Regions from separate parts of the Endozoicomonas sp. genome, predicted to be linked through region 3. Evidence: predicted binding sites of a transcription regulator. Region 3 holds the regulator's gene; each other region holds the start of a gene.
What was found. The regulator LexA, encoded in region 3, represses DNA repair genes until DNA is damaged. The targets are predictions, from matches to a motif close to TACTGTNTANNTANACAGTA.
Positions count from the first base shown of each region.

Region 1: a site for LexA is predicted at 1,993-2,012, ahead of ruvC (crossover junction endodeoxyribonuclease RuvC). Genes of this name have one in related genera too.
Region 2: a site for LexA is predicted at 2,860-2,879, ahead of ACOCLE_RS11940 (DNA topoisomerase III). Genes of this name have one in related genera too.

Region 1 covers NZ_OZ239981.1:752,818-763,837, reverse strand. The annotation lists gene rarD (EamA family transporter RarD) at 1-798, shown strand, start outside; gene ruvA (Holliday junction branch migration protein RuvA) at 806-1,423, opposite strand; gene ruvC (crossover junction endodeoxyribonuclease RuvC) at 1,434-1,958, opposite strand; gene ACOCLE_RS03380 (YebC/PmpR family DNA-binding transcriptional regulator) at 2,325-3,071, opposite strand; gene aspS (aspartate--tRNA ligase) at 3,133-4,917, opposite strand; gene ACOCLE_RS03370 (FmdB family zinc ribbon protein) at 4,985-5,257, opposite strand; gene ACOCLE_RS03365 (hypothetical protein) at 5,447-6,346, opposite strand; gene tnpC (IS66 family transposase) at 6,474-7,979, shown strand; gene ACOCLE_RS03355 (hypothetical protein) at 8,080-8,502, opposite strand; gene ACOCLE_RS03350 (hypothetical protein) at 8,623-10,089, opposite strand; gene ACOCLE_RS03345 (hypothetical protein) at 10,177-10,653, opposite strand; gene ACOCLE_RS03340 (OprD family outer membrane porin) at 11,005-11,020, shown strand, end outside.
Region 2 covers NZ_OZ239981.1:2,652,830-2,663,849, reverse strand. The annotation lists gene dgt (dGTPase) at 1-1,050, opposite strand, end outside; gene hdeA (acid-activated periplasmic chaperone HdeA) at 1,202-1,543, opposite strand; gene ACOCLE_RS11945 (hypothetical protein) at 1,838-2,719, shown strand; gene ACOCLE_RS11940 (DNA topoisomerase III) at 2,911-4,863, shown strand; gene ACOCLE_RS11935 (autotransporter outer membrane beta-barrel domain-containing protein) at 4,921-5,553, opposite strand; gene tnpC (IS66 family transposase) at 6,126-7,631, shown strand; gene ACOCLE_RS11925 (hypothetical protein) at 7,621-8,112, shown strand; gene ACOCLE_RS11920 (ISKra4 family transposase) at 8,181-9,461, shown strand; gene ACOCLE_RS11915 (hypothetical protein) at 9,494-10,477, shown strand; gene ACOCLE_RS11910 (FAD-dependent oxidoreductase) at 10,538-11,020, opposite strand, start outside.
Region 3 covers NZ_OZ239981.1:1,617,016-1,628,035, reverse strand. The annotation lists gene mfd (transcription-repair coupling factor) at 1-298, shown strand, start outside; gene ACOCLE_RS07050 (CsiV family protein) at 401-1,249, shown strand; gene ACOCLE_RS07045 (ATP-binding protein) at 1,271-1,711, opposite strand; gene ACOCLE_RS07040 (STAS domain-containing protein) at 1,714-2,046, opposite strand; gene ACOCLE_RS07035 (PP2C family protein-serine/threonine phosphatase) at 2,099-3,268, opposite strand; gene ACOCLE_RS07030 (mechanosensitive ion channel family protein) at 3,308-4,342, opposite strand; gene ACOCLE_RS07025 (hypothetical protein) at 4,472-4,888, opposite strand; partial or broken gene ACOCLE_RS07020 (hypothetical protein) at 4,919-4,978, opposite strand; gene ACOCLE_RS07015 (mechanosensitive ion channel family protein) at 5,030-5,599, opposite strand; gene nagZ (beta-N-acetylhexosaminidase) at 5,764-6,783, opposite strand; gene ACOCLE_RS07005 (L,D-transpeptidase family protein) at 6,815-7,297, opposite strand; gene ACOCLE_RS07000 (TetR/AcrR family transcriptional regulator) at 7,331-7,960, opposite strand; gene lexA (transcriptional repressor LexA) at 8,106-8,702, shown strand; gene ACOCLE_RS06990 (hypothetical protein) at 8,744-9,175, shown strand; gene ACOCLE_RS06985 (hypothetical protein) at 9,192-9,434, opposite strand; gene ACOCLE_RS06980 (DUF6586 family protein) at 9,564-10,040, opposite strand; gene topA (type I DNA topoisomerase) at 10,159-11,020, opposite strand, start outside.

The DNA of each region.
Region 1 (11,020 bases), 860 kb from region 3:
AACCCATTAGACGGCTCCCTTCTGTTCTGGAACCGTATCCTCTTTTCATCGGTCACTGCTCTAGTGTCACTGCTACTGCTTAGAAAGTTTCAACTGTTCCAACAGCTACTGAAACAACCAGAAAACATGCTTTGGCTTGCCGCTGGTACAATACTGGTCGGTTTTCAATGGTGGCTGTTTGTCTGGGCTCCAATCAATGACCTGACCACAGAGCTTTCCCTGGGTTATTTTCTACTGCCACTCACCCTGGTTCTAACCGGCCGTATTGCTTATGGTGAGAAATTAAGACCTTTACAGCTGGCAGGAACTGCCCTGGCTGCCACAGGCGTCGCTCATGAGATCTATCAGTTTGGGAGTCTTTCATGGGTTCCTGTTGCTATTGCTGCAGGTTATCCTCTCTACTTTCTCATACGAAGAAAAGTGAAAGTAAACTCTCTGGCCTGCTTTATGTTTGAGAACCTTTTACTGCTGCCATTTGCCATCTTTGCAATCGCAACCGATGAAAGTTTCTTCCAGGCACTTTCTGCCAACAGTGATCTCTACTATCTATTACCGGGGCTGGGTGTTCTCTGCACACTGGCTATGCTGATCTATGTCGCTGCGTCCAAAGCATTGCCTGTCAGTCTATTTGGTTTGCTGAGCTACCTGGAACCTGCCATTATCTTTATGGTAGCCATCTTCATTCTGAAGGAACCGTTACCATCATCACAGTGGGTCACCTACGGCTTCATTTGGCTGGCAACAGCCATTATCTGCATTGATTCCATTAGAATCGTCCGCAAACCAGCTGTTGCCTGAGAAGCCCTTAAATCATACTTCGTAACGCCTGTCTGATGAGTTCTTCACTGGACAGGCCTTCGACTTTAATCCGACCAATCACCTTACTGGCTTCCTGAGGCTTATAGCCCAGTGCAACCAGAGCACTGACTGCTTCCTGCTCAGTATCAGCTGCCTGCTTTTCGATAGCTTGGCCCAATGGAGTTCCCGTTAATCCATCAAGTTGTGCACCTGAACAATCCCATTTTGACAGCTTATCTTTTAACTCCACGATCAGGCGTTCTGCTGTTTTCTTTCCAACCCCGGGTAACTTCACCAGAGTGGAACTGTCACCGTCATGAACACATCGAACAAAGTCAGACGCTTCTATGCCGGAAAGCAATGTTAAGCCCAGTTTCGGACCAACCCCATTCACTTTGATCAGGGTACGAAAAAGCTCTCTCTCACGAGAGTCACTGAAACCATAAAGTAGCTGGGCATCTTCTCTAACAACAAAATGCGTATAAAGCGTTGCTTCAACACCAATCTCTGGCAGGCGGTAAAACACCGACATTGGCGCTTCAACTTCATAGCCCACTCCTCCTGCTTCAATGAGAAGATATGGCGCTTTTTTTTCCAGCAAAATACCGCGAAGTCTGCCTATCATATCCAGTATCCTAACGACTTAATAACCGACGATTTCTTCTACCCGTCGCACCCGCCATACGAACCAGGCTTGCACGCGTGTGAGAGTGGCACAATGCCACCGCCAAAGCATCTGCAGCGTCTGCCTGAGGTGTTTTATCCAGTTTCAGGATTGACGTAATCATGTGCTGCACCTGGGACTTTTCTGCAGACCCTTTGCCCACCACAGCCTGCTTCACCTGTCGTGCCGAATATTCTGAAACTTCAAGGCCATGATTGACAGCAGCAACAATCGCAGCTCCACGAGCCTGCCCAAGCTTCAGGGCAGAGTCAGCATTACGCGCCATAAACACCTGCTCAATACCGACAGATTGTGGACTGTACATTTCAATAACGGTATTGATTCCCTGGAAAATCTGGGCAAGTCGTTCTGGCAGCGGCCCATCCTGAATTCGGATACAGCCAGACGCCACGTATTTACATTGGGAGCCAATTTCCTCAATGATTCCATACCCGGTAATCCTGGACCCGGGGTCAATCCCCAACAATATGGCCATTCCATTTCTGTTCCAAACGTATCGTTAAAAAGAATACTGTATATACATACACGTTTCCAGCATTACAATTTTGAAACACGGCATTACCAAAATACGCTACGAAAGAACACTGTTGAGGCTTACTCTTGAACGTGAGTTTTAGGGAGTCAGCTTGCCAGATGAATAATCAAGTGAAAACATTACTGACCATTGCCAGTGTTACAGTGGTGCTTTTTCTAATCACCCTGGCCTTCAACCTGTGAGTTGACAACTGAACACCGCGCAATACCTGAGCCCCCCGGAAAAAATTCCTGCTTTTTCACACACCTACTTATAAAAAAACCCGGAAAAATCCGGGTTTTCAGTTAAAACAATATAAACCTACACTCAGGCCAGCTGCTCCATGATTTCTGCTGGAATGTCTGCATTAGTGTAGACATTCTGAACGTCATCCAGATCTTCCAGACGATCAACCAATTTCATGATTTTCTCAGCACCACCCAGATCAAGCTCTGTCTGTGTAGAAGCAATCATGGCAACTTCACCACCCGCTGGAGTGAGCCCTGCCGCTTCCAGAGCATCCTTAACGGCCATGAATTCAGTCCACTCTGTCAGTACTTCTGCGGAACCATCATCATTCGTGACCACATCTTCAGCACCGGCTTCCAGAGCGGCATCCATAAGCTGCTCTTCATCAACACCTTCTTCAAAGAAGATCTGACCTTTGCGCTCAAACAGATAAGCTACGGAGCCATCGGTTCCCAGGTTACCGCCATGCTTGGAAAAGGCATGACGAACTTCCGCCACAGTACGGTTGCGGTTATCCGTCAGACACTCAACCAGAACCGCAATACCACCAGCACCGTAACCTTCGTAGGTGACTTCTTCCATATTGGAATCGTCTTCACCACCGGCACCACGGGCAATAGCGCGGTTAATGGTATCCCGGGTCATATTGGCAGCCAGAGCTTTATCAACGATCGCTCTCAGCTTCGGGTTATCCTCAACATTACCGCCGCCCTGCTTTGCGGCAACAGTAAGCTCACGGATGATTTTGGTAAAAATCTTGCCCCGCTTGGCGTCCTGCGCGGCCTTACGGTGTTTAATGTTGGCCCATTTACTATGACCTGCCATAGAAACCTCTATTAAAAACGCTTGGCTGGCAATCGCTCGACAAAGCGACTGCCATGATTAATCAGTGACTGGTTGCAGATGCCGGATCGCGACGAATGCGCAGATTCAGATCACGGAGCTGCTGACTTTCCACTTCACCGGGAGCCTGGGTCAGCAAACAGGAAGCTGACTGGGTTTTCGGGAAAGCAATCACTTCACGAATGTTCGTAGTACCACACAGCAGCATTACCAGACGGTCCAGACCGAAAGCCAGACCACCGTGAGGAGGCGCACCGTACTTCAGGGCATCCAGCAGGAAGCCAAACTTCTCACGCTGCTCTTCTTCCTGAATATCCAGTACACGGAATACCGCCTGCTGCATTTCCTGGCGGTGAATACGAACAGAACCACCACCCACTTCATAGCCATTCAAGACCATATCATAAGCGCGGGACAACGCCTGAGATGGATTCGCTTCCAGTTCTTCCGGGGAGCAGGTTGGCGCCGTGAATGGGTGATGCAGGGCTGTCAGGCCACCATTATCCGTCTCTTCAAACATTGGGAAGTCAACGACCCACAGTGGCGCCCAGTCGCAAGTGTAAAGATTCAGATCTTCACCTACCTTACAACGCAACGCACCCAGCGCTTCATTTACAATCGTTTCTTTATCAGCACCAAAGAAGACGATATCGCCATTGGCCGCACCAATACGGGACATGATGTTCATGGTGACATCATCTCCCAGGAACTTGATGATTGGAGACTGAAGACCTTCAACGCCTTTCTCCAGTTCATTCACCTTGATCCAGGCCAGGCCTTTCGCACCATAAATGCTGACAAACTTGGTGTAGTCGTCAATCTGCTTACGGCTCAGCTCAGCCCCACCGGTCACCTTCAGGGCGGCAACACGACCTTTAGGATCTTCTGCTGGCCCTTTGAACACCTTAAAGTCAACGCCAGCCATCAGGTCAGCCACATCCACCAGCTCCAGAGGAATACGCAGATCAGGCTTGTCTGAACCGAAACGGCTCATGGCTTCGGCATAGGTCATGCGAGGGAATTCAGCCCCAAGATCCACACCCTTCACTTCATTGAACAGTTTTTTGACCAGAGACTCAGTAATTCCCATGATCTGAGCTTCATCCAGGAAGGATGTCTCAATATCGATCTGGGTAAATTCAGGCTGACGATCCGCACGCAGATCTTCATCACGGAAACATTTAACGATCTGGTAGTAACGGTCAAAACCAGACACCATCAGCATTTGCTTGAACAGCTGCGGAGACTGTGGCAGTGCGTAGAAATGCCCTGGATGTACACGGCTTGGAACCAGGTAGTCACGGGCACCTTCCGGAGTTGCACGGGTCAACATCGGTGTTTCGATATCCAGAAAACCGTGCTCTTCCATAAAACGACGCACTACGGCGGTAGCTTTGCTGCGAATAATCAGCTTTTCCTGCATCTCAGGACGACGCAGATCAATAACCCGGTTACGCAGGCGAACATCTTCACCAACATCAGTGTAACCTTCGATCTGGAATGGCGGAGTCTGAGCCTGGTTAAGGATTTCCACCTGTTTACCCAGAACTTCAATCTCACCGGTAGCCATGTTGCTATTCACAGTGCCTTCTGGGCGTGGGCGAACGATACCGGTGATTTTCAGGACATATTCGCTACGCACCTTATCAGCGAGTGCAAATGCTTCTTCAGTATCAGGGTCTACCACTACCTGAGCCAGGCCTTCGCGATCACGCAGGTCCAGAAAAATCACGCCACCGTGATCACGACGGCGATGTACCCAACCGCAGAGGGTGACTTCCTGCCCATCTTGGGAAAGATTCAGTTCGCCGCAATAATGGCTGCGCATAATATACCTCAAATCAGGAATTCAACTAGATTTCATCCATACAGCCGCTGGGCTGACAGGAAGTTGATCAATCACTGGTTGCCGGGCAACCACCACAACTGCTCTTGCTATCTTTGGCTGGGCAGTGGTTATCACTGGAAGACAGGTTTTTCTTACTGCCCCCCTTAAAGTCGGTTTCATACCAACCACCACCTTTCAGCCTGAAGGCCGGCGCACTTAACAGCTTTTTCAGTGCTGCCTGACCACAGGCAGGGCAATCACTCAATGGTTCATCACTGAATTTTTGAATCGCTTCAGTCACTTCGAAGCATTGCTCACACTGATACTCATAGATCGGCATTTAAGCTGGCCTACCTTTTTACTCACAACAGCAAGCACCATCAATACCGCATTGAATTAGGCACTTACGTTTACTGATTCGCAGAAAAACGGCCATTATACCCCAAAGACAGGCAGAGTCAGCCGTTGTCAAACAAAAAAAGCCGCACTGGCAATCAGTACGGCTTAATCAAAATGAAATTGATAGATATCAGGCTTTACTGGCCTTGCGAATGGCAGCTTCAGAGTACTCACTATCTTTCAACGCCTTCACAACCATCTCATCCACTATGCTCTCAAGATCAAAAAATCTGGCCAGGTACTGGCTTCGAGCATCATGTCCACCATCCAGTTGATTGATCACCGATATCTCTGCCATACGTTCTTTCAAAAGTAACAAGGCAAATGCCTGTGGATTATCTGCACCTTCCAGACTCAGGTTATCCCCCAGATAAGGCTGAGAAACAGCGCCTTTCTCATCATCCAGGTCTGGTGGCTCAGCTAAAAGAATCAGTGATAGCGCCTCCGAGGTTTCAGAGACTTTTTTCTCCGATGACGACAAATCAGCCTCAACAGAGTATTCACCCGTAGAAACAAGATTGTAAATCTCACTCAATAAATTGGGGGTTAACAACCCTTCCAATGTCGCGGCCAATTCATTGGGCTGGAGATCTTTTTGTAATTGTTGATTCTCTCCTCTTATTTGAGCCCGCTTCAATGATTTGGCCAGTACTAAACGATTTGCCTCTTCCGAAAACAACTTATCCAGCCTTAACAATTCATATTCCAGCTTATCCAGCGCCTGCTCCCCGGAATCAAGCCACTCCCTGTTATCCTCATTAAGAGATTTTGACAGCATTACCCTAATTTCAAAGGCTCCTTGAACCTGAGCTGCAAAAAAATGGATAAACACTTCAGAAAACTGTACCTGCAATTGACTGATGATATTCAGATATTGAAGATCTGCAATATTGTCGCTCACATCAACAATATCAGCTTGCAACTGACTTACGCTCAACTCAAGCTGTGCAATTTCACCTGAAAGCCTATTCACCAGCGCCGTATCAATGGTTGTCGCTGATTGAGCAGCTTGAAGCTCAGCAGACTTCATGACCAGAAGACCACTTTTCTCTGCAAGCTCCTCATTTTGTAACTATTCAGCACCCTTCATATAAATCTGGAATTTTCTGATTTTTCGACCATCATCTTATACTCAATTTTTCTAACAAATCTCCAGTATGGAACCAGACTTCCCAGCTACTCCGTTTACCGAAGCTCTCCTTAAAGAGAATGAAGAGCTTCGGACCGAGAATGCGCTTTTACGGGAACGTTGCAGCGAACTGGAAGAAAGGGTTAATAAAAACAGTCAAAACAGTAGTAAGCCACCATCGTCAGATGGTTATCAAAAGCCCAGTAAAAAAGGGAGTGATAAAGGTGATACATCTTCCAAAGAAGCCCCCTGCTCCTCACAGGAAACACCGAACCCCAAAAGCCTTAGACCATCTTCAGGCAATAAACCAGGTGGCCAGAAAGGTCATCAAGGCTCTTGTTTGAGACGTGTCGCCTTACCCGATTATGTCAGGCATCTGAAGGTTGAAAAATGTTGCTGTTGCCAGTCTTCGCTTATCGATATTAAACCCACCAAATACATTGAGCGACAGGTTTTTGATCCAGGTAGACCCGGAGAATTTGAAGTTACCGCGTACTGGGCAGACGTTAAAGTATGTCCTTGTGGTAAACGGAACACCGCTGAGTTTCCCCAAGGAGTGAAAGCCGCTGCTCAATACGGAGAAGTGACTCAGGCAATGGCTGTTCATTTAAACCAGTATCACTTCATCCCATATCACCGGGTGTCTGAGTATTTCAATACTATTTATTGCATGAGTGTCAGCGCAGGCTCTGTTGCCAATTTTGTTGCCTATACCCATGAGAACCTGGCCTCTACTGAGCAGAGTATCCGCGATGCTTTACAAGAAAGTCCGGTTGCAGGAGCGGATGAAACTGGCATGCGGGTTGACGGTTCACTGTGGTGGTTACACATTATGCGAGATGACCAATGGACGCTTTACTACCTCTCAGAAAGGCGAGGTTGTGAAGCAATGGATGCAATGGGCATCCTGCTGACTTTTGCAGGCATTCTGGTTCACGATCATTGGAAGTCCTACTTTGCCTATGCGGCAGTGCATGTGCTTTGTAATGCCCATCATCTGAGAGAGCTTCAGGGAGTTGTCGATAGGGATGCGAATAAGCTGGCTCTGCGGCTGATGAAATTGCTTACGCTCTCCTGGCACTTCTGCAAGAAATACAAAGCAGCCGGTCTGACTCAAATGCCTGGTGCAATACAGCTTCGCATTGAGACGATATACGACCAAATCCTTCAAAGGGCTCTCACGAAGGAAACCGCTTATATGGAAAAACAACGACAGGTGCTTGGACGTAAGAAGGTCAGGAATACCAAGGCCTACAACCTGTTCAAAAGGCTTATTGAGTTTAAGGTTGAAACGTTGCGCTTCATGTCGGACTTTTCAATTCCCTTCGATAACAATGGCAGTGAACGTGATGCCAGGATGGCCAAACTTAAGCAGAAGATCTCAGGCTGCTTCAGAAGCGAAGACGGAGGTACCATGTTTACCCGAATCCGAAGCTATTTATCATCTGCTAAAAAGCAGGGGTTGAACATATTTCAGGCGCTTCTTAAAGCGGTTCGAAATTACAACAATACGCCTTTGCTGGGTGCTGAATAGTTACCTCATTTTTATGATTCAGCGTTAAACCTAGAGCGGTAATCTCGGACTGTCGTTTCCCAATACCAACCTTGAGCTCGGCTATTTTAATACGCTTTTGCTAAAGATCCTGTCGCTGCGAAGAAGCCTGATCGATTGTCTGCGCATTATTCAACGCCTTGATATCACTGAGTATCCCTCGAAATGCCATCAATAACGTTTGAGTATCCGAGAAATCAATATTTTCTGCACCATACTGCGCCCGAAAATCTGAGAAAATTGAGCCAAACCCCTCAAGCCTTCCTACAAGTGCTTTTTGCAAATAGGCCGAGCTGGATAGTTGAGTATTATTAGGCGAGTCCAGTGCCACAGAATCATCACTTTCCTGCACACTTACATCACTGGAAAAAGACACAGAGTTACTTTTCTCAAAGCCACTACTGACAGGGGTGTCTGTTGTAGAAGAAACAGCATCTGAAGGAAGCGCAGGATTTACCGTTTCCGCTCCCTGACTATTTTCAATTCCATTGACTGATCCAGACATAGTGACTCCTTCACACAAATGCATTAGCAGTCTAAGAGCTGGCCTTAAAACCCGCTGATTAATACAGATTTAATTGCACTAACGGACATAAGGCCTGTTTTTAAAGAGCAAAAAATAACGTTAAAACTTCTTCGACTTCATAATTGCCGCTTCAGATAACTCCTGATCTTTAATAGCTTCGACCACCATGGCATCAACTTCACGCTCCGCCTCAAGTAGCTGCGCAAACTGGTTAGTTCCTACCGAGTCTACAACCACCCCATCAGCATTCTTACCAAGAGCCTCCTGAATATCAGCCATACGCTCTTTTAATAAGAGCAAGGCAAATGCCTGAGGATTATTGGCACCTTCAAGACTAAGACTGTCACCAAGATATGGTTGATCAACCGGATTCTCCTCACTGGCCGTCACAGATGGCTCGGCCAGAAGAATTAATGCCAGCCCTTCTGCAGCATCGGCCAACTGCTGGTCCGATGGAGCAGCCTGATTAGCTACCGAAGCCAATGCTGCTGTGTCCTGAGCTGAAAACAGACTGAATAAATTGCTGACAACCTGAGGACTCAAAAGAGCCTTCAGTTCGGCAGCGATTCCTTGAGGCTGAACATTCTCAGAATAGCGGTCAAACTCTCGAACAACTTCCCGGTTAAAATCCGACAAGATTTGTTTCGCAAGCTTCACTTGCAACTCTTCACGAGAAAACAGGGCATCTAACTCCTGCAACTCCCTTTCAAGTGCATCCAGTTTTTCCTCGCCGGTCTCAAGATCTTCTTCATCTTCAGATTTAACAGGGGCAATAGCAAACGCCCTGGTAACAAACTCCGCACTTTCAGTCAGTGCAAGCAATGCCTGCCTGACAGCAACCTGAACACGGCGTGCCTGATTTTGCGATTCAAGAGTAGCAACTTCACCGCTTAATGCTGAAATTTCAGCCTGCAGAGCACTGACTTCAGACTGAAGCTGTGAAACTTCTGCGGTAAGGGAGTTTACTAAATTTGTATCTACAGGATTTGCAGACTGAGCGGTAGACAACTCAGCAGACTTGGAAGTCAAAATAGCTTGTTTAGCTTGTAAGCTTGATTGCTTTCCCTGAAGCTCAAGATTCTTTGCATCAATGACCGCCTGACTCTTATCAATCTCGATCTGGGCTTTGGATATCTCAGACCTCTGAGCCTGCAGAAACTGACGCTCTGAAGATACACTATCGATATTTTCAGCACTATTTAGGGCTTTGATATCACTGATCATTCCCCGAAATACCAGCAACAATGTCTGTGTGTCAGACAAGTCAATCTGACCGGACGAAAACTGGGCATTGAAATTCGAAAAAACGGACCTGAATCCTTCTAACCTGGCTTTAAAAGCCTGCTGCAGGAAACTTGTACTACTGGTAGTAGTCTCTTCAGGGGAGTCCAGAGAGGTACTACCCTGACTGACTCCGGTAGCATCCCCTTCAGTCTGGGAGACGGAGTTTTCTGTACTGAATCCACTACTGACGGAACCTCCAGAATCAACAGGGTCCGTGCCCGTTGTAGTGGGGGTGCTCGTCGTCGTTGGCGTACTCCCCGTTTCTCCAATTGGGTTCGACATAATAACTCCCTCCATGAGTTCTTCTATTTTCAAGCCAATCCAATAACCTGATTGTCGTTACAGAGCAACTAACACACCTCTATGCATCTACTGCAACTTGTTATCAATGTAACGAATCAATTTCTTTGCCTGCTGAAGCTCATCTTTCCAACGTGCGGAGTGACTTGCCCTTAAGACAGCCTCTGACGAGGCTTTTTGAGCCAGCTCCCATCGCTCTATCTCAACAAAACTTTTTGCCATCATCAAAGAAGCCCTCGGATCCTTTGCGTCCAGCTTCTCAGCATGAGCCAGCGTTGCTGCAGACTGGGCAAACTGAGAAAGCTCATATTGAGAAAGGCCAAGACCAAGAAAGTAGGAGTAGCACGTATGATCAAGCAGGCAGAGATGTCGGAAAACTTTTAGAGCATCACTAAACTGACCAGAATTAAAGCGAGCAAAGGCCACTTTATACATCGCATCAAGCTGGCTCTGATCCATTTTTCGAATTTCTTTCATGGTGCCACCCTTAGCTAGATAAGCAAGCCAAAGTGGCGCTGAGGTCGGCTGATCAGCCTTGTTATCCATAACCCTCGAAAGCCTCATCCCAGATAAAATGATTTAAGGTATTATTCAATTATAACTACTATATAGTTAGTCCCATTAGTCATTAGTAGTAATAAAAAAACAAACAAAGATTTTAAAATAAAAATCAAACAGTTATAAAGAAATTAAAATTAATTAAATTTAAACAATGACCAAAAATAAAGATTGAAAACCCCTCAATTAATGCTTAATTACTACCTGTATACGAGAATCATTTATTATTTATAGTTATAAATAACAGTTTCTTTATTATCCAACCAACGATTACCGCCTTCATCGATTCAACTTAATTAATCAGCACCTAATAGAATCACAACTGGGAGTTCTATGTTGATGAATTACCATAATG
Region 2 (11,020 bases), 1.0 Mb from region 3:
TTCATCCAGTGTTCCGTTAAACACTTCTGTATGCTTTTGCAGATATCGGTTGGCGGCATAACCGACCAGATCCCTGACCAGGTGTGAGCGTAAATGGCGAATAAAGTTCTGGGGGTTATCTTTGGCAACGTTTTCAGCAGTGTTAATAATATCTGGCAAATAACGGCTCTTTTCATTACTGAATTCTTTCCATACCTCTTTAAGCCAGAAGCTCAATCCTCTGAATGAAAGGATCCCCTTGTCGATTGCATCCTCCAGGTCGGCAATGCAGTAGGAAATGTCGTCCGCAGCTTCCATGATATAGACCAGAGGGTGGCGACAGTTGGCCTCCATATCAAGGTGCTTCCAGATATCCTGAATAAGGCGACGCTCCGAGTAATAAAACCCTGGTTTCTTTTGGCGGTAGTTGAATCCGGGATTCCTGTCCTGATATGGGGATCTGGTGTATTTGATGGTGGCTGCCAGTTGTGACCAGGTCAGATTGAGTGCCTGTAGGCTATGAATGATACGCAGCCCCTGGGCATTGCCTTCAAATACGGACAAATCCGGTAACAATATCTTGTTAAAAAGTTCTGAGTGCCCGGTTTGATTATTCATGGCTGTTTGTCTTTCCATCGCTTTGCGATGGCACGCTGCGCCATTTTCCTGAATCCAGCGACTGAAAGCGGCTTCACCAAAATGCCCGAAGGGGGGGTTGCCCACATCGTGCAGAAGACAGGACATTTCAACCAGGTTGGTAAAGGCCGTTTCGATACCTTCCAGACCGAGTTTTCCCAGCTCATCATTTTTTTTTAACTGATCAAGGATGGTCTTTGCCAGGTAGCGCCCTGTCTGCTGGACTTCCAGTGAGTGGGTAAGCCGACTGCGGACTGCAGCATTAGTCTCAAGTGGATAGACCTGAGTCTTCTGCTGAAGTCTGCGAACCGCAGCCGACTGAATGATGCACCCCCGGTTACTCTCAGTCTCCGTGATCAGGTCTCTGGGCTGTTCATTCACTCTTGGGTCAGGGCGATCACAGGTTAGTTTTTTGAGGTAATCCAGAGATGCCATAAGCTTGGTAACCAGCGGATAGATTAGTGTTCAGGTTACCATATCTTTCGGCTGCTCGGTGAGTCGCATGATTTGCCGCATTAAATAAATCAGGGACCACCTGCCTTCGTGAAACGGGTGGTTCTGTGCACAAATAAATACTTTTCTCAGCCTATATATACTTTTTGAACTCTGCCTTCACCTTATCCCAGAATGATGCTTGAAGGTTTCGGTTACAATACTCAAGAAGTGTGGGTCTAATGGTTTCAATGCCCTGCACATCGAAAGCGGTATCTTCAGGTTTCCCGGCTTTACTGTAGGCCGTGGCCCAGCCAATGGCGTAAGGTTGGTAGTCTTCCTGAAGGTCAAGGTAGTCTGCACAGGTCCACTCAGTAATGGGTTTTGTGGGCTTTGTGCTGTTAGTTGGGGTTTTGCTCTTGTCAGAGTTTGCAGCAACGGCTGTCAGGGATACTGTAGTCAGAACTATAGCCAGACCTAGAGCTTTCATTTCCATCGTGATCACCCTTTAACGGTTGTAAGCCTGAAAAATTCTAGTTCAATAAAAACGTTCCGCCAGAGAGATTAACGAAAGCTATAATTGGTCAGTTTGTTTATATTCAAGAGTAACTAAGGGCGAATAAGAAACATAACGGCGCCAGTGTATAAAGGGCGTAAGGGTAGTTGGTCAACAGGTTTATATCGATTGCTAAAGAATTAGGTTTACCTCTTTATATATTTTTTGAATATTGACACAGAGTTTGGAGTATAGCCCGTGGTACATAGGTTAATAGGGTTATTGACCACTGTAATGTTTTTCCTGATAGTGCCTTTTGTTTCGTTGATTGCAGAGGATAATGATTCAAACTCCTCAACAGATTTCTATGTTCCGGAGGGGTATGTCGGCGTGGTGAGACATGGAGGGGAGTTTTATAATGAAATATACGAAACAGGCCTCTACTCACTTTCTCCTTCTGAGGAAGGTTTTGTTATTAACATGACTCCACATCAGGAACATGTATCTGATATTGCCTGCATCACTGTAGATGGGGAATTTATTGCTTTCCCTAAAATAATCATTCACTTTCAAACCAGTGAGGAGTTTGCCCTCAGTCTGGTTACACACTATGGAGTTAACTTTCAGGTTCCATTGATTCGTCTTCCTGTGAGGCAGGGAGTCAGTGATTTTTGCTCGGTAATGACTGCTGAGGAAGTATACCTGGACAGATTTTCAATAATCCAGCATAGGTTAGCTACCTATTTAACAGACTTTCAACTAGAAAAAGAGTCTGGTCTGACTATTGATACAGTGGAAATTATTTCTCCTCTCCACTCACGCAAAGCCATTGATAATTTCATTGTTCCCAGTGAAATGCCTTATGAGATTTTTTATACGCTCGAAAGTGAAAGTGAGGCTCGCAAGCGGCTTTGCGCTCTTGATAACCAGTGCTCTGGACAAAAGAGTAACCTTTATTTAACGGAGTCTCAAAATAAGCAGGATAGCTATGTTTTACCCCTGAGTATTCGAGAGACCAAAGCACCCGTTGCTATCACTGAGAAAGTGCTGTGTGATAAGGATTCAGCTGAGACTTTATTGCTATTTCAAAACCAAAAAATACCCTGGCACTTGAAAGCACAGAAGCCTACAGGTTGCTGGAATTATCGTCATGGCAGGTTATACCTTACCTGGTAAACAGGCATTACATATTCTGAGCCTGAACTGCAGGAGTTTCAGTGCCAGCCGGAAACCCTGCTATCTATCTAAGTGGGTGAGAGCAACACTCATCTGGTGAGACTAAAAATAGAAGGCAGTCCTCGCTAATTGGTAAATTATGCTGTATAAAAAAACAGTATTTTAATCATTGTGAACCGGATTGTTTCTGAATGCGGTTATTTATCGCCGAAAAGCCCAGCCTCGGGCGTGCCATTGCCGATGTTTTAAAAAAGCCCCTGAAAAAGCAGGAGGGCTATATTGAATCTGCTTCCGGAGATGTGGTGACCTGGTGTATTGGTCATCTGTTGGAGCAGGAGGAGCCTGATGCTTATGACCCTGCTTACAAAGCATGGAAGCTTGAACACCTTCCTATCGTTCCACTGCAATGGAAGTTACGGCCTAGAAAGGGGGGGCGCTCACAGCTGTCCGTGATCAGTAAGCTGCTGAAACGGGCTGACATTATTATCAATGCGGGTGACCCTGATCGCGAAGGTCAGCTGCTGGTGGATGAAGTATTAGACTTTCTAAAGCTGTCTGCCCAGCGTAAAAGAGATGTTCGTCGTTTATTAATCAGTGACCTGAACCCTTCTGCGGTTTCACAGGCGCTAGGGCGGATGCGATCCAATCAGGAGTTTGTACCGCTGGCTGTTTCCGCGCTGGCCCGTTCCCGGGCAGACTGGCTATATGGAATTAACCTGACCCGCGCCTGCACGTTGCTGGGTCGGAAGGTTGGCTTTAATGGCCTGCTTTCTATCGGACGGGTTCAGACACCGATTCTTGGTCTTGTTGCTCGACGTGATGCTGAAATCGAGGACTTTCAGCCCAAGCCTTACTTTGAAGTGTTTGCCACAATGGTGACTGCTAAAGAAGAGGTCTTCAAAGCCAGATGGATTCCCAGTGAAGCCTGTCAGAACTGGATGGATGAAGAGGGGCGAGTTCTGGACCGACGCCTTGCCCAGAATGTGGTTGATCGGATTTCTGGCAAGCAGGGGACTGTGAAGCGTATAGAGGATAAGCGTGGGAAAGAGGCACCTCCCTTGCCTTACTCTTTGTCTGCTTTGCAGATTGATGCCGCCCGGCAGCTTCGAATGGATGCAAAGAAGGTGCTTGATAGTTGTCAGCGGCTTTATGAGCAGAAACTGATTACTTACCCACGTTCAGACTGCCGCTATCTGCCGGAAGAGCATTTCTCTCAGGCCCCTGAAGTGTTGGCCACTATCCGTCATAATGTGTTCTCACTGGCTAAGGCTGTAGATCAGGCACTGCCAGAAAGAAAAACCAGCGCCTGGAATGATAAAAAAGTTGGGGCTCATCACGCGATTATTCCTACATCATTGAGAACGGACCTTGAACGATTATCTGAATTGGATCAAAAGTTGTATGGATTAATTGCGAGGCAGTATGTTGCCCAGTTTTATCCTGATCATACGTTCAGAAAAAGAGTTGTTGATATTGAAATAGAAAATGGTCTTTTTCGAGCTGGAAGCCGTCAAACGGTAGAGGAAGGCTGGAAGGTTCTGATTAATTTGGGAAAAAGTCATCAGCGTTCTGTTAATGATGAAAGTAATGAAGAGAGTACTTTTTTGCCAGAGTTGGCCAAAGGGGGTGTTCTTGACTGCCCTGAAGCCGAGCTTAAGGAAAAAATGACCCAGCCTCCCAAACCATTTAATGATGCAACACTCCTTTCTGCCATGACGGGTATAGCCCGATTTGTTCAGGATAAAGAGATTCGAAAGATTCTCCGTGAAACCGATGGGCTGGGAACAGAAGCAACTCGGGCCAGCATTATTGAGCTTTTGTTCAAGCGGCAGTTTCTGGAGCGCAAGGGCCGTAATATTCATGCATCAGCCACGGGGCGGGCATTGATCAACGCTCTGCCGGAAAAAGTGACAACTCCTGATATGACAGCGCGCTGGGAGGCTTCTCTAAATGATATCGTTGAGCGGAAGGGCAGTTATAGGGCGTTTATGGGAGAGCTTGATCAGGAGTTAAGAGCGTTGCTGGTACAAACCATGAATGATGGATTGCCTTCTGTTGCCAGTTTACCTTCACCTTCCAGCCAGCCGTTTAAAAGGAAAAGTCGAGGAAAGGGGAGTCGTCGTAAGAAGCGAAGCTCTGCTTAAGCACCCGTTATAATCACTGGGTGCCTTCCTACAAAACGGTATTGTTCATAATAGGGGTTAGTAAAAGAGCTTGATGAAAAGCTGAGTAGTATATTCTTCTGAATTTCCTCGGTAGTTCATACCAAATCCCCAGTTCGTATCAACCTGGTACTCTGCCCCTGCTAAAAAGAACCCATTGTTCTGGGCCGAATCCTGATCAAAGTATTGCTGGGTATAGCCAGTATTTAGCCAGAGGCCTCTTTCAAGGTGATATCGGGCATTGATAGAGGCTGAATAAGCTGTAACTTCACCTTTCATGGTGGTTGTATCAATCGACAACCCACTTCTCAGGCGGCCATAGGTAAGTGAGGGAACAAAGTGAAGCTTTGCCGTAGGTCTTAACAGTAGGCTAGCACCAGCAAAATAAGAGCTATCATTTATGCCAATATTGCTGGCTATTTCATTTTTGTCGATACGCCCATGTGAGTAGCCTCCTGTCAAAATCAAGGGTGTTGATGGAATATGATAAGCACCATTTATGAACCAGGTAGTGCCATCAATTTTCTGGACTCCTTTGTTATGGCTGTTGTAACCAAATCCTGTGTTGAATGAGGAGTAGTTATAGCTTTCGCTTGAGTTAGCAAAAAAAGCAATAGCTGATAGTAGAAGTGTTACCCAGAGGCGTAAGATATTTTTTTGATTCATTTTCATTATTTACGTTGTATTTTTGGTAGATCGAATTTGGTTGTGAAAAATTATTATTTCGTATTTCAATGATCGTAAAAAAAACAAAAAGTTCATTTTGTTTTATTGCTCTCTCCTGTTTTTCATGTTGATGTATATTACTTCAGGTTATTCCTCTTTTGTTGGTAATGATAATAGAAAATTAATCCGGCTAAAGATGGTTTTTATTTACACTTTTTTTGTGGGTTTTTTTAATATTTTTATATTGGTTTGTAATATGAATGTACGGTGAAACTATAGTGGTTGTTTTTTGATGATATAATTGACTTTGCTTTTTTATCTGTTTGATTGTTAATTGGTTTTTGATCGTTTTTTAAAAGTGTTTTTGTTCTGGCAGATTATTGCGAATATTAATTTTATTTGATTACCGGGTTTGCTTTTTTAAAAAATTAATTGGATGGGTTGTCTTTTTTATATTGGAGGTGAACATATGCAAATCAAAAATAATTGGTAACTATTCAGCACCCTTCATATAAATCTGGAATTTTCTGATTTTTCGACCATCATCTTATACTCAATTTTTCTAACAAATCTCCAGTATGGAACCAGACTTCCCAGCTACTCCGTTTACCGAAGCTCTCCTTAAAGAGAATGAAGAGCTTCGGACCGAGAATGCGCTTTTACGGGAACGTTGCAGCGAACTGGAAGAAAGGGTTAATAAAAACAGTCAAAACAGTAGTAAGCCACCATCGTCAGATGGTTATCAAAAGCCCAGTAAAAAAGGGAGTGATAAAGGTGATACATCTTCCAAAGAAGCCCCCTGCTCCTCACAGGAAACACCGAACCCCAAAAGCCTTAGACCATCTTCAGGCAATAAACCAGGTGGCCAGAAAGGTCATCAAGGCTCTTGTTTGAGACGTGTCGCCTTACCCGATTATGTCAGGCATCTGAAGGTTGAAAAATGTTGCTGTTGCCAGTCTTCGCTTATCGATATTAAACCCACCAAATACATTGAGCGACAGGTTTTTGATCCAGGTAGACCCGGAGAATTTGAAGTTACCGCGTACTGGGCAGACGTTAAAGTATGTCCTTGTGGTAAACGGAACACCGCTGAGTTTCCCCAAGGAGTGAAAGCCGCTGCTCAATACGGAGAAGTGACTCAGGCAATGGCTGTTCATTTAAACCAGTATCACTTCATCCCATATCACCGGGTGTCTGAGTATTTCAATACTATTTATTGCATGAGTGTCAGCGCAGGCTCTGTTGCCAATTTTGTTGCCTATACCCATGAGAACCTGGCCTCTACTGAGCAGAGTATCCGCGATGCTTTACAAGAAAGTCCGGTTGCAGGAGCGGATGAAACTGGCATGCGGGTTGACGGTTCACTGTGGTGGTTACACATTATGCGAGATGACCAATGGACGCTTTACTACCTCTCAGAAAGGCGAGGTTGTGAAGCAATGGATGCAATGGGCATCCTGCTGACTTTTGCAGGCATTCTGGTTCACGATCATTGGAAGTCCTACTTTGCCTATGCGGCAGTGCATGTGCTTTGTAATGCCCATCATCTGAGAGAGCTTCAGGGAGTTGTCGATAGGGATGCGAATAAGCTGGCTCTGCGGCTGATGAAATTGCTTACGCTCTCCTGGCACTTCTGCAAGAAATACAAAGCAGCCGGTCTGACTCAAATGCCTGGTGCAATACAGCTTCGCATTGAGACGATATACGACCAAATCCTTCAAAGGGCTCTCACGAAGGAAACCGCTTATATGGAAAAACAACGACAGGTGCTTGGACGTAAGAAGGTCAGGAATACCAAGGCCTACAACCTGTTCAAAAGGCTTATTGAGTTTAAGGTTGAAACGTTGCGCTTCATGTCGGACTTTTCAATTCCCTTCGATAACAATGGCAGTGAACGTGATGCCAGGATGGCCAAACTTAAGCAGAAGATCTCAGGCTGCTTCAGAAGCGAAGACGGAGGTACCATGTTTACCCGAATCCGAAGCTATTTATCATCTGCTAAAAAGCAGGGGTTGAACATATTTCAGGCGCTTCTTAAAGCGGTTCGAAATTACAACAATACGCCTTTGCTGGGTGCTGAATAGTTACAATAATTGTTTTGCTCTATTAATATGCTTATTCATAGTATCAATACCTGTAAAATCAGATCCAAGATTTCAGGAAGAACCTTCTGGGGCAAGCGATGCAAGGACAGCTGTGGAACGGGTGGTGATTCGAGCTTACGAAGAAGTTCTTCACTCTGGAGTATATTCTGAAGAATTGTTGACTAACGCCCCAATTTCTGGAAAAAGCGAGAACAAGCGTGGTCGTCATTTACTGTCGTTTTCTGCCTTTAATGAATTTCCTAAATTAGCAAAATGGGGGGTTGAGCATGGTGCTGATATAAATCTCGGTGATAAAGATCATGCCAATATGCTAAGGATGGCGCTGGGCAATTATAATCTTGCAATGGCTCAATGGGCATTGAAAAGTGGAGCAAACCCAAATATTAAAATGGGAGCCGGTAATGACACCATGTTGAGTGGGTTGATGAAATGGAACTGGCCGTTGGGGTGCTCTCTCTGAATGATTGAAACAATAGTGCTCTATTTTCACAGCTACTATGGGAACACCACTCATAATAGTTAACTGTCATGCCCGCTTCTGTTATTTCCAGCTCTACCAAAAGCATCGTTTTGCAAATTGAAGTTTCTATAGATTCAGGCAACATGCTGAATCTTGAAGATAGTTTACAGCGTGCACTCAATGAAGCCGGGCAGCTTGGAACAAAAGAGTTATTGGGGCTATTTGAATCACCCAATAAAGAACCTATCGTCGTTAATCAGCAGAAGTGGAACTACAAAGGAAAGGTTCTTAAGCACTATGAAACCTTATACGGTCGTATACCTTTGGAGCGCTCCGTATATCAGGGTGTCAGAGGTGGCAGTACTCTGGCAGCACTTGATCTTCGTGCCGGTATTATTGGTTCAGCTACCCCCAAATTTGCCAAGTCTATCGCCTGGAAATACAGCCAGATGCCAGCGCCTGCGGTAAAAGAAGATTTTGAGACCAACCATCAAAGGACGCTTTCAAATTCTTATATCAAGCATTTATCGGACAGAGTAGGTGCATTAATTGAAGACCAGCAAGACACTCACTACCACCTTCCTCCACTAAAAGAGCCTGTTGAAACAATAGCCATTGGTCTGGATGGAACCTGCATGCTGCTTTGTGAAGAAGGCTGGAGGGAAGCCATGTGTGGGACATTGAGCCTATATTCTGCAGATGGAGACAGGCTCCACACGATATATACAGCCAGTTCGCCAGAGTATGGTAAACAAAGCTTTATGAGCAAGCTCGACGAGGAGATTGCAGATCTAAAACGACTCTACCCAAATGCCACATACATCGGGGTAGCTGACGGGGCTAGAGAAAACTGGAGTTATTTGAAACAACATACCTCTGGGCAGATACTCGATTTTTATCATGCATCTGAATATTTAGCTGGAGCAGCGGAAGCACTGTTTCCAACCAGTAAGGCGAAGCGACACCAGTGGCTTGAAGACAGGCTACATAGTTTGAAAAACAAGCGTGGAGCAGCCAAAAAAATCCTTCAGGAAATTGAATCAGCCGAGCTCCCGAAAAAGACAATCGCACTGACAGAGAAGCGCTACAAAGCTGTGAGCTATTTTACAAACAATCACCAGTTAATGAATTATCATCAGGCGCTTAAACGCCATTGGCCAATAGGTTCAGGAGTTACTGAAGCGGCTTGTAAGACTCTGGTAAAGCAACGATTATGTGGTTCTGGAATGAGGTGGAAAGCAACAGGAGCGGAAGTGCTTTTGACAACAAGAGCACTGATCCAGAGTAAGGGGCGCTGGGAACAACTTTGGTCTGAGTTCATGACTGGAAAGGTTGAAGCTAACCTATGAGTCAGTTATCAAATTGAGAGAGCACCCGGCCGTTGAGTGGATTCATACTAGCAAAGGAGTTTAAAGCACTTCCCAGTACTGAGAAAGAGCGGCAGGAGGTGTTGTTCTATCTGAAAAAACTACCCGAAATTGGTCTTGATCAAAATGCTGATGGTGGATTCTGGTCCTGGTTTTTTCCAGGACCAAGTGCTCGACAGGACGTGATTGACTACATCAAAAGTGTTCCACTCATCACAGGTGAAATCCCTTCAGCCGGTTCGGCTGAGTTGATTGCTATCAGCATGGTGGATGAGATCGATGGACACCTTCTTGCCGCTATGGACAGTCGTGAGTTAGGCGAAATCGATATGGATGAGTTCTGGGTTAAGGGGAGAGGCTTTGAAGCCTTTCTTACCTTTAATGGATTCACTAAAAGTGTTGTTAAACGTTTGAAAACCATGGACCAGGCTAAAGCTGTCAAGGTCGTGAAAACATTGGATGCCGAAGGAAATGATTTGCTGGCGGCGGCTATAAAGAGTTTGAATGATGACGTTGTAAAAGAAGTCCTCAAGGTGTCTTCTGATACGGTGAATAGCAAGGTACCGGATAGCCCTTATCACTATAGTAGTGGTCAGCTCCCTTTACATATGGCCATTCAATGGGGCGCGCCTTATCGTGTTTTTGAGCTGCTGGTAAGCCATGGTGCAAATCCAAAGCAGGTCAATTCATACGGTGTTTCGCCACATCAGCTGCTGGAGGATTACCGTAAAGATTGGAGTAGCCAGTCAGGAAAGTATGAACAGGTGAAAAGCCTGCTCGGAAACACAGTGAGTTCAGCGGCTAAACCTTCAACCGCGACTAAATCAGGTAATAAACCTTCAGCTCCTAAGTCAAGCAAGAAATCTTCAGAAAAGCTGAACAAAAAGCCTTTGGTAAATCAAGATAAGAAAACGTCAGCCCCTAAACCAGCTAAGAAACCTCCAGCGAAACCAGGTCAGAAGCAAAAGAAAAAAGGTTCTGAAATGGGCAAAAAATAAAAGAATAAGGGAGGAAAAACTTCCTCCCTTATTCTTTATTGGATAAATAACCCTTTTGGGTCAGATCTCTGCAGCGAGACGGCAACCCTGGTTGATTGCACGCTTGGCATCGAGTTCAGCGGCTACATCCGCTCCGCCAATCAGGTGAACCGTCTTGCCGCTGATGCTATCAGCAAGCTCGCGCATGGGCTCCTGGCCTGCGCAGATCACAACGGTATCGACATCAAGAAGTTGCTCCTCTCCAGCGATGGAAAGATGCAGCCCCTGATCGTCAACCTTATGATACTCACAGGCAGGCACCATACGAACGCCACGGTTAGCCAGTGATGAGCGGTGAATCCAGCCGGTGGTTTTGCCGAGGTTTTTCCCGGGCTTGCTCTTCTTCCGCTGCAGCAGAAAGACTTCCTTGGAAGGCTTCGGGTGCTCGCTTTCTGTCAGCAGGCCACCGCGGTTTTCCAGAGTCATATCCACGCCCCATTCCTTCATAAAGGCAGGAATATCAAGGCTGCTGGATGGGCCTTCCTGGGTAATCAGTTCGCACAA
Region 3 (11,020 bases):
GATCGACAGGTTCGGGCTACTGCCTGATCCGGCAAAAAACCTGTTCCGTCAGATGAATTTAAAGCTTCATGCTCAAAAATTAGGCATTAAAAAACTGGATACCAGTAACAAAGAAGCCCGGATAGAGTTTGAAGAGCAACCCAGTGTTGACCCAATGGTGATCATTAACCTTATCCAATCAAGCCCCCAGCAGTTCAGGCTGGAAGGAAGCAGCATCTTAAAGTACATTGACACAATGGAAACTCCAGAGCAGAAGTTTAAGGCAGCCGAAACGCTTCTTGGCAGGCTTGCCAGCTAAAAGCTTCTGAGCATCTACTTAGGCTGCCATACTTTCAGGCAGCCTAGTACACATAGATCACCAACGTCTGTTTCTGGGTTGTTACATCCAAGGATACTTTGTATGAATAAAGCTCAGCATATCGCACTGTCGGTAGCGCTATTTTTTAATTTTTCTCTTTCTGCAATAGCGAAAGAGGCTCCTGTTGACTCTCATGCCCAATGGTATCAGGTTGATCTTGTAGTCTTTCGTTATCTAAATAATGACAGCGGTGAAGTCTGGCCGACCGTTACAGACAACAGAGTTCTTGATGAGTCAATCAGACTGCAACCGTTTTCCCCGGAAACTGGCGATGACACCACTCTCTTTGAAATTCCTGAGGCTGACAAACGGCTTTCCAGACATCATGATATTGTACGAGATGCTTATATCGCTTTACCCAACAGTGAAATGATACTGAGCAAGCAGGTAGCAGCTCTTGGAAAAAATCGAAACTATCAGGTTATTACTCAAAAAGCGTGGCGAATGCCTGTAAGTTCAGAATCTGACAATCACCCAGTAGAAGTACGAGCAGCAATCAGTGGACAGGACAATCTGCTACTTGATGGAACCATCAGTATCAGTGAAGAGCGTTTTCTCCATGTAGATATTGATTTATGGCTTAATAAGTTAACTGCGGAGTCGCTCTACTCAACACTTTCCGGAAAAGCATACAGTAATGAGCTGAATACATCCGAGATTCTTACTTCCGACAGAGGTACAGATAATTTGATCAGGCCTGATAATGGTTCTGCCCCACTACGTATAACCGATAATTTTCAAATTAAGCAGAGAAGAAGAGTCAAAAATACCAATGAGATCCAATACATCGACAGCCCGGAAATTGGAGTGCTTTTCAAGTTAACACCTTATGAACGCCCTGAAACTCTGGTGGAAACTGGCATCAAAATATCAAAAGTGAGCAGCCAGTAACGGAGACTCGGAGTAAGCAGACTAACTTCTGATCTGCTTACTCATGATAAAACTGTTCTTATTACCTACACTCTGATACTCAACTTTATCCATCAGGCTTTGCACGATCGGAAGCCCTCTACCACTACAAAGCCAAGCAGAAGGGTCATCAGGATCTACTGGAAAATCTTTTGCTCCCAGCTTACTCTCGTCCATTGGCTCCCCCCAGTCACTGATTGTTAGTAACAGAGAAGATTGCAAAAGATTAACACCTACTTCAACCTTATGCCCCTTTTCATGCCCATAAGCATGCTCGATAGCGTTATTAACAATCTCAACAACACACAGCTCTAAACGGTTTACTTCTACCGGAGACAACGTAGTCATGGCACAGAGCCCCCGAACAGCCATAGCAACCAGCGTTGTATTAGCCAGCTCACTATCAATCTCAAGCCTGACCATCTGGCCTTTTTCTTCCGTCATGATTACTTCTCCTCAATGGCCTCGGTCACTGTTGGGAGAATGGTAAACAGCTTATCCATAGAAGTTAGGTTAAACAGGTCAAGTACAGCTGGCTGGGCTGCTGCCAGTTTCAGAGTCCCCTCACCTCCCATTTTTTTAAGAGTAGCCACCAATGCACCCAAGCCACTACTGTCCATAAAGCGAACAAGAGACAAGTCAATGACCATCTTAGAGTTTCCATTATCTATCTGATCAAAAAGGTAAACTCGGAAAGACTCAGAAATAGATGCATCAAGACGGGTTTCATCGATAGATACGATTGTATGCCCTGCTTCACTTTTTGATTCAAATGGCATGTCGCGCTCCTTGCGTCATTGGTCTATCAAAAATAATCCGGTAGCAACCCGCTTATGGTTGCCACTCCAGTATTAGATAAGTTACATCATCCTCAAAAACATCGGCTCCTGTCCATCTGATAATGTTTTCTTCAACCCGATTAATCATTGCTTTAATTGATTCGTCAAATGAATCTTGCAGCAAAGACTCCAATCGGGCTTCACCAAACATCTCACCTGAATTATTTTCACATTCTGTAACACCATCAGAGTACAGAAATAGCCTGTCACCGGGCTGAAGCTGAATAGTCACATTGTCATAAGTCATTCCAGGCATCATACCTATAGGAACCCCACCACTGGAGACTATCTCTACAGTCCTGCTATTACTTTTAAGCCAAAGTGGCGATGGGTGACCTGCCTGAGAAATTGTCACGGAACCGGTACGACTATTAATGATCCCATACGCAATAGTAAAGTACAGCATTGCTTCTGGTTTAGCCTGAAACTGCTCATTGAGGTTAACCAACACTTCATTCGGGGTTTTAACACGGTAAAAAGGCGGTTCATTAAATGACTCTTTAACTAAAGCACCTCCACCATCCTCACGCAGTATGTTATTCAATGAAAAAGAAAATAATGCGGACGGAATCCCATGCCCTGCGACATCCAGCTGGTAAAAACTGAGAGTTTCACCATCCAGCGCCTGATAACCGAACATATCACCGCCAAGAAAACGGCTTGGCTTAAAGTACCAGTTGAAATCTACATGCTGAATTTTCGCCGGCTCAGCCAGAAGGCGGGCTTGCGTCTGAGCGGCTGACTCCAAATCTTTTTCAATCGTCTCAATCTTATTTTCAAGGGCAGCCTTTAATTCAATGATACGGATCCCAGCATTCAAACGAGCACTGAGTTCATCAAAATCAACGGGTTTATTAATGAAATCATCGGCACCACGGTTAATTCCTTCTACCATGGCCTGACGATCTGACTTTCCGGTTAGAAGCATAAAGTAGACATAGTACCCTATATGACTTTTGCGGATAGCCTCACAAAGCTCTATACCATCCATGTTTGGCATCATCCAGTCACTGATAACAATCCGGATATTAGGATGGCTTTCCAGAACATTCAGTGCTTCATACCCATCTGATGCTTCGAAAACCCGATGCCCCTGCTTTTTTAAAACAACAGACAGAATCATTCTCTGGTCACGCGCATCCTCAACTATCAATATATCCATCAGTTTTCTTATCAGTAAGCTTTATATTGAATATAGCTATTATGTTATCGGCCCATCTGACAAAATCCTTCGAGTTGGATAGGCAAACGATGCCCCTTCTTCATCAACGATCCGTGCAATCAAGAGCAAAATAGCTTCCTGGGCCTTTAAAAAACCAACACGGTCAGTTCTTGTAATATGTGCACGGACCTGACACAGGAGTGCCGAATCATCGTAGCGGATAAATACCGCATAATGAGGCTCACGATCATCAACCTCAGATAACTCTTTAAGAGCCTCATCTATTTGACTGAGAACTCTAGGTATTTTTCCAAGGTCTTCATATCGCAGGGTGAAGTTTTCAACCATGCGACGGTTTTTCATTCGGGTAGCATTTTCAACAACAATACCCGTAAAAATCGAGTTAGGGACATAGATAGGTCGACGATCAAAGGTTCTTATTTTAGTGAGACGCCACCCTACCTTTTCAACATGCCCTTCAATGGATCGATCTGGAGAGCGAACCCAGTCTCCTTCAGCAAAAGGACGATCCAGCATCAACATCAATCCACCAAAAAAGTTAGCTAGCCAGTCTTTAGCTGCAAGACCAAGGATAATACCGCCAATACCACCAAAGGCCAGAAGCGTTGAAAGGCTATACCCAAAAACCTGAGCAAGGCTAAGCAAAGTAGAAATGACTATGACTAGCTGAAGTGAGCGGGCAATAACCGAATGAGACAGACGCTTACGCCATTGCTCTCCCATTCCACCAAGCAATGCCTGCATATTCAAACTAACTTCCCAAATAAACCAGGCGGGATAGATGGTGAAAATAATTTTCTGAATCAAATTCAACGTATCATTGAAAGCGACTCCCTCAAGCCCAGGCCAGAAGTGTGCAGAATAGAGAAAAAATAACACCCAAGGAATCGTCAGCAATGGTCTACGGACTATATTGATTACCAGAGGCCAGAAAGCACTCAAATTATCCTTCCACTTTATACTGGCTAACCATTTGATTCCGTAAAAGAAGGCTACTGCTAGAACAAAGGCAATAACCAGATGGTAATAGAAAGAAATAAATTCGGGTTTCATGCTCACAATCTTTCAGTGGCTTCAATTAGTTGTTTTTATAAATTGTAGTCAGTTTATTCTCTTAAGCCTTCCCACACCTTCTAAATCTGCAACCAAAAAGGGAGAATGCATACTAACCTATTAAAATATCTAGAATTTCACAGCTTCCAGAGGTGGAGATGCGTTCTGCTTTGGAAGTTCTACATCACTCTCATAATGAAGAGTATTCGGTATATCCAAAGTACGGGTTGGGAAGGCAATATCGGCATCATGACCGTGAATAATCTTGACTATCTCTAGTAACACCTTCTCTTGTATTAGAAGGTATGCCGCCCAATCTGTGGTTTTTGTAAAACAGTAGATCTGACAGTCAAGACTTGAGCCACCAAAACTGATGAAATTAACCATGATAATCTTATCCTGATCAATACCCTCATGACGTCGCAGATAGCTTCGAATATCCTCCAGAATAAGATTAACCTTCTCACTATCACAATACCTTAACCCAAAGACCTGTTTGATACGCCTATTCTGCATACGAGATGGGTTTTCAACAGAAATGTTCATAAAGGTCGAGTTCGGTACGTAAAGGGGGCGTCTGGAGAAGGTAAGAATTCGGGTCTGCCGCCAGCCTATATACTCTACAGTACCTTCAATTTTTTTATCTGGTGAGCTTATCCAGTCTCCTACCCGAAATGGCTTATCAACTTAGATCATCCACCCGCCAAAGAAGTTAGCCAGCATGTCTTTAGCTGCAAAACCCACAGCAAGCCCACCAACGCCACCAAAAGCAAGAATGCCTGACAGGCTATAACCTAAGGCCTGCATGGCAACCAGAACCCCGGTAATGATGACGGCAACTCTCATTAGGCGCCCCAAGGCAATAACCGACGTCTGATCCAGCTTCTTCTTTCGGTCAACCTGCAGATAACGATGTTCCAGCGCCTTTATGAATGAAATAAAAACCCAGCAGAAAAGAACAATAACCAACAGGTCCCGAAAACTCAGAAGCCTTTCAAAGATACTGTTTCCGGTCCCTTCCCAAATTTCTTCTGCTGACCAGCTCAGCCCGGCAACCCAGATAAACAGATAAACCGGTTTCTGACCTGCCGCAAGCAGAGCATCATCCCAGAAATTCTGAGTAGCTTCCGCTTTAGTCATGAGCTTGCCGAATATCTTGCCAGCAAGATACCGGATAAACGCTGTCAGAAAAACAGCAATCACAGCCTGCATAAGCCAGTCAGGAATGTTAACGGTTGTAAGGTATGAAAAGTCCATGGTTACACCACAACGCTTAACCAAAATGTGAAAATAAGGACTGGAAGAAAGGACTGAAGGCGCACGGGATAAATAACTATAAACCAGTACGTCAATTTTGAGAGAAAGTTACTGAAATTACTTGGTAATGATATCTACTGGGTATTGATTAAGGCATGGAAAAATCAGTCTGTTCCAAAAGCCTTGTTCAACATTGTACGTACTTGCTGGTAGCGCTCAGAGTTTTCAAGAGAGTCCCAATCAGTGTATGACTCCGGCATTAGTTTATCTGGGCCAGCAGCTTGCAAACAAGAGTCGTCTACTTCATCAAGAACATCCCGAACACCCTGACGATTACAGATAATCAGAAGATCACAGCCAGCATCCAAAGCGGCTCTGGCTCTAGCAGGGTAACTGCCAGTTTTCGCTGCTCCTTCCATCGACAAGCAATCACTGATAATAACCCCTTCAAATGCGAGCTGGTTTCTTAACACGCCTTTCAGCCATTCTGGTGAATAACCAACCGGACGCTCGTCAATAGCGGGAAACAGGATATGGGCTGGCATTAATGCCTCAACTCCCTTTTGAATCATGACCTGAAATGGTTCCATGTCAGACTGCGAGATTTCATCAAGAGTGCGACTATCCAAGGGAAGAGTCACATGAGAATCAGCCTCTACATTTCCATGGCCTGGAAAGTGTTTAATAACCACTGACATCCCCGCTTCATGAACTCCATCAACCCATAATGAGGCCAGATGAATCACCTGCTCAGCCGAACGCCCAAAAGCGCGATCCCCAACAATAGACGTTTTGCCATGATCAATATCCAATACAGGCCCAAGGCAAAGATCTACCCCACAGGCCAGTAACTCACACGCCATCAGCCAGCCTGACTCATAAGCCATATGATACTGCTGATCCGGTGCAAATGAGCCGTATGCCTGTGCAGGAGGTAGACGGGTAAACCCTTCCTTGAAGCGTTGAACGCGCCCACCTTCCTGATCAACACAAATTAAAAGATCTTGCCGAACGTCTCGAATCGCGCTGACCAGTGCAATTAACTGTTCCCGACACTGATAGTTTCTGGAAAAAAGGACAATACCCGCAACACTGGGCAAGGAAAGCAGCTGGCTTTCTTCGGCAGTAAGCTGAAGCCCCTTTAGGTCTACCAAAAGCACACCACGGTTCAAGCCAGATTGCACAAATATATCCTCTGAAAACAAAAAATATGCATCAGCTAAGCTGTATATTGATCCTGGTACCAACATCTATACGGTCAAACAGATCAATAATATCTGCCCCATGCATTCTGATACACCCCCGAGAGCCAGGCTCTCCCATCACTGCAGTATCTGGTGAACCGTGGATATATATGTAGCGACGCATGGTATCAACATTTCCAAGCCGGTTATATCCGGGCTCAAGGCCACTGAGCCATAAAATCCTGGTTAATATCCAGTCCTTTCTTCCAGGATACTGCTTTCGAAGTTGCGGTGAATAAATCTCACCCGTAAAGCGGCGCCCAATAAATACTGAATTAACCGGCAGACCAGCACCAATTTTAGCTCGGATTACATGCAGTCCAAGAGGTGTTTGCCAACTTCCCTCCTGTTGGCCAGTGCCTTTGCTGGCCGTTGAAACAGAGTATGTGTGACTCTTGCCACTCTTCTCGTGAAGCACCATCTCCTGACTGGAAATATGAACGGTAAGAAGCATCGGTTTAAAACTCTTTCTTGTAGAAACGGCCTTTCAGGTATGAGCTCTAAGACCTGCAGCCATGAAAGGAACCATTTTCCTCATGATTTCTTCCAGCTCATAGTTAACCCCGTAATCACTTTCAGCAATTGCCCGCAGAGCATTTGCTCCTGACAGGGTAAAAACTGCAGATCCGAGAATAAAATAAACTCTCCAGAACAAATCCCCCATTGGCAAGTTAGGGCATGCTTTTACCAGCAATTGGAGGTAGGCTTGGAACACATCCCCGTATACCTCCCGTAAATATTTCTTCAAATGCCCCTGCCCCTGGGTGTAGGCCAACCCAATCAGCCTCATACAGACAGAAAGATCCTCTGGGCTTCTAGGCTCAACAACCATAATCTGATCTACCAGCAAATGAAGTATCTCTTCCAGGTCAATGGCATCGTTATTATCCTGATATTTAACAAGCGCTTTGGAAAGCTTGCTGACAAAAGGATCTAAAAAACGGGAAAAAACAGCCTGAATCAGAGCTTTTTTAGAACCAAAGTGATAATTAACAGCAGCAAGGTTAACACCTGCCTTGCTAGTAATTGAACGCAGGGAGGTCTCTGCAAACCCATGCTCAGCAAATAACTTCTCTGCAGCGTCCAGAATCCTGTCTACTGTCGCTGACTGTGACATGCCTGTGTAACCTCCATTGTAAACATTTGTTTAAAACTAACGTTAGCAAACTAAAACATCAAGTCTGATTAATAAGTTCTGGTAGTTGCAGCCAACAAAATACTGTATATAATTACATGTACTGTATAAAAACACAGATTCAGATATGTATAAATTGACTAAGCGCCAGACTGAGATCCTAGAACTGATCAGGTCTCATATCGAAGAAACCGGCTTCCCTCCAACCCGAGCGGAAATTGCGCAGACATTCGGTTTCAGGTCTCCCAATGCCGCCGAAGAGCACCTTAGAGCACTTGCTCGTAAAGGTGCGATAGAAATCACCCCTGGAGCATCAAGAGGCATACGAATACCTGGCACAGAATACGCTGGCCTTCCTATTGTAGGACAGGTTGCTGCAGGAAGCCCCATTCTTGCCCAGGAGCACATCGAAGATCACTTATCCATAAACCCTGAATTCTTTTCTCCAAAAGCTGACTTCATGCTACGTGTAAAAGGGATGAGCATGAAGGACATCGGCATTCTTGACGGCGACCTACTCGCAGTCCACAAAACATCAACAGCTTCCAATGGACAGATTGTGGTTGCCAGAATTGATGATGAGGTCACCGTTAAGCGTTTTGAACAAATTAAAAACAGAGTTTACCTCCACCCGGAAAATGAAGAATTCAAAACAATCGAAGTCGATCTCAGTCTTGATACTTTTGCTATCGAAGGGCTGAGCGTAGGGGTCATCAGGAACTGAAAAAGCCTGTCCCTGACGATTCCTGTTGTAGAGGACCTGACATGCAAGCACTCACCGCATCATTAAATCAGAGCAGCAACGACGCTATTCATGACAATGAACCTGCCAGCTTTATTGATGAACTCATCATCTCAGGACCACCTTGGCAGTCTGGACGTTTTTTGAAGTCAGTTCTCAGTGAACTCGCCAATGACCAGGATCAGCGCTGGCTCACTTTGATACTGTCAAGCGAACAAGCTAAAAACACTATAAACTGGCTAAAGGCTTCTGGTATCAGTAGACATCGCCTACAGGTCCTCAATCCCTCAGCACAATCTGATCCGCTTAAGCTCACCCGAAAAGCCCTTGCCGCAGGAACCAGTCATACAGTAGTAAGCTGGATTAACCAAATGGATAGCAGAGCACTGTCTGAATTAGAGTCTGCTGCACGTTCAGGTAGGTGCCAAGGCCTAGCCATCAGAAACAGGGGATAGGATTGATTCCAACAAATCAATGCAGAACACGATTTTCCGGAATATATTCTTCAGCCTCAGATTCAGTTTTTCTCCCTACTTCAGCTATGCAGGCATCCAGCATAGCTCTTGCAACCTCAACCTGTTCACCCTGGAGAAAGTCAAGCAATTCCTGAGAAAATGACATAGTCACCAATGGCTCAGCGTTTTCTTCATCGCTACGACGCAATACAATTTCGCCGGAAGGTAATTCAACAATTTCAAGAAATGACGCTGACATAATTAGTGACACCAGAATTTAATGGTTAGCGATAAAGCATTGTGCATGAGGCTTTGGCCGCTTTCAAGACAACAGGAGAGATCTAAATCTGGACAGTAATATACAGTAAAGAACTCATCTGCAGACTGCTTACCACTCGAGGCTGAAGTTTCGACTATAGGTTACCAGCTCTTTTAGAGAATCAAGCACGGAAAGAAAACCCTCCATCTGATCAAGCCGAACACTATTGATACTGAATAGAGGAATTTCATTGCAATCAAGACTCTTCCGCTGAATAGGCATCGAGCATTCCAGATGGTTCTTTAACAACGCTGACAACCATGAGTCTTGCTGCTCAAGACGCTCAATATACTGTAGCTCAGAAGAAACCTCACCCTTATAGTGGACACTATTCATAGCCTCATCCAATGAGGGAAGCTGGTTTACCGGCAAACGGTAATTCGTCATAATTTCAGCAATTAACGACCGATAAGCCTGAACCATGGCATTCAGGCAGGCCTCACGGAATGCGGGCTTGGCAAGATCATCTGCTTCCTCCCAGGCATCCAGCAACAATCGGGAGTGAAAGAGCATTTTATTGGTATATCCCTGCCAATTGTTTGTCATAACCAACTCCATCAATCATCCAGGCACAACTTAGCGCTGCCGGGCCAAAAATTAATAACAGCCATAATACAACAGGGCTTAATAGCCCTGTTTCATGAACCAAGAGTGTGAGATAGACCTAACTGGACTGGCGCTTTTTAGTCTGCTTTTCATTCCAGCTACCCTCATCATAGGTAGCACTCCAACCAGTTGCCTTACCATCCAGCTCTGACATAACATACTGCTGCTTAGTCTTACGACTGTATCGAATAATTGCTGGGTTCCCGTCAGGATCCTGCCGGGGAGCATCCATCAGATAACCATACTTAGGGTCAATCATTGCCTGATGCGGCAATAATTCAGCAACCAGAGGAGCACGGGTTTCTCTGTTCTTGGGAAATTGACTGGCCGCAAGGAATAACCCGGAAGCCCCATCCCTGAGCACATAATGATCATCAACTTTGACACACTTTAACTCAGGCATGGGTACTGGCTCCATTTTGGGTGGAGCTGGCTCACCACTTTTGAGTAACTTTCTGGTATTCTTACATTCACTGTTAGTACAGCCAAAATACTTACCAAAACGCCCCGTTTTCAACTGCATTTCACTACCGCACTTATCACATTCAAGTACGGGACCATCATATCCTTTTAGCTTGTAACTCCCCTTCTCCACTTCAAACCCAGAACAATCAGGGTTATTACCGCAGACATGCAACTTCCTATGCTCATCAATCAGGTAGCTTTCCATAGCGGTAGAACACTTGGGGCAACGACGCATGGCTCTCAGGGCGTTAACCTCCGCATATTCATCATCTGCGTCTTCCACCTCTTCGCCAGGAACCAGGTTAATCGTCGTTTTGCAGCGTTCCTTCGGTGGCAACGAATAACCAGAACACCCAAGAAACACCCCGGTAGATGCCGTGCGGATCATCATTGGGCGGCTGCAGGTCGGACACTCAATGTCCGTCAGGGAGGGTTCATTTGAACGCATCCCCCCT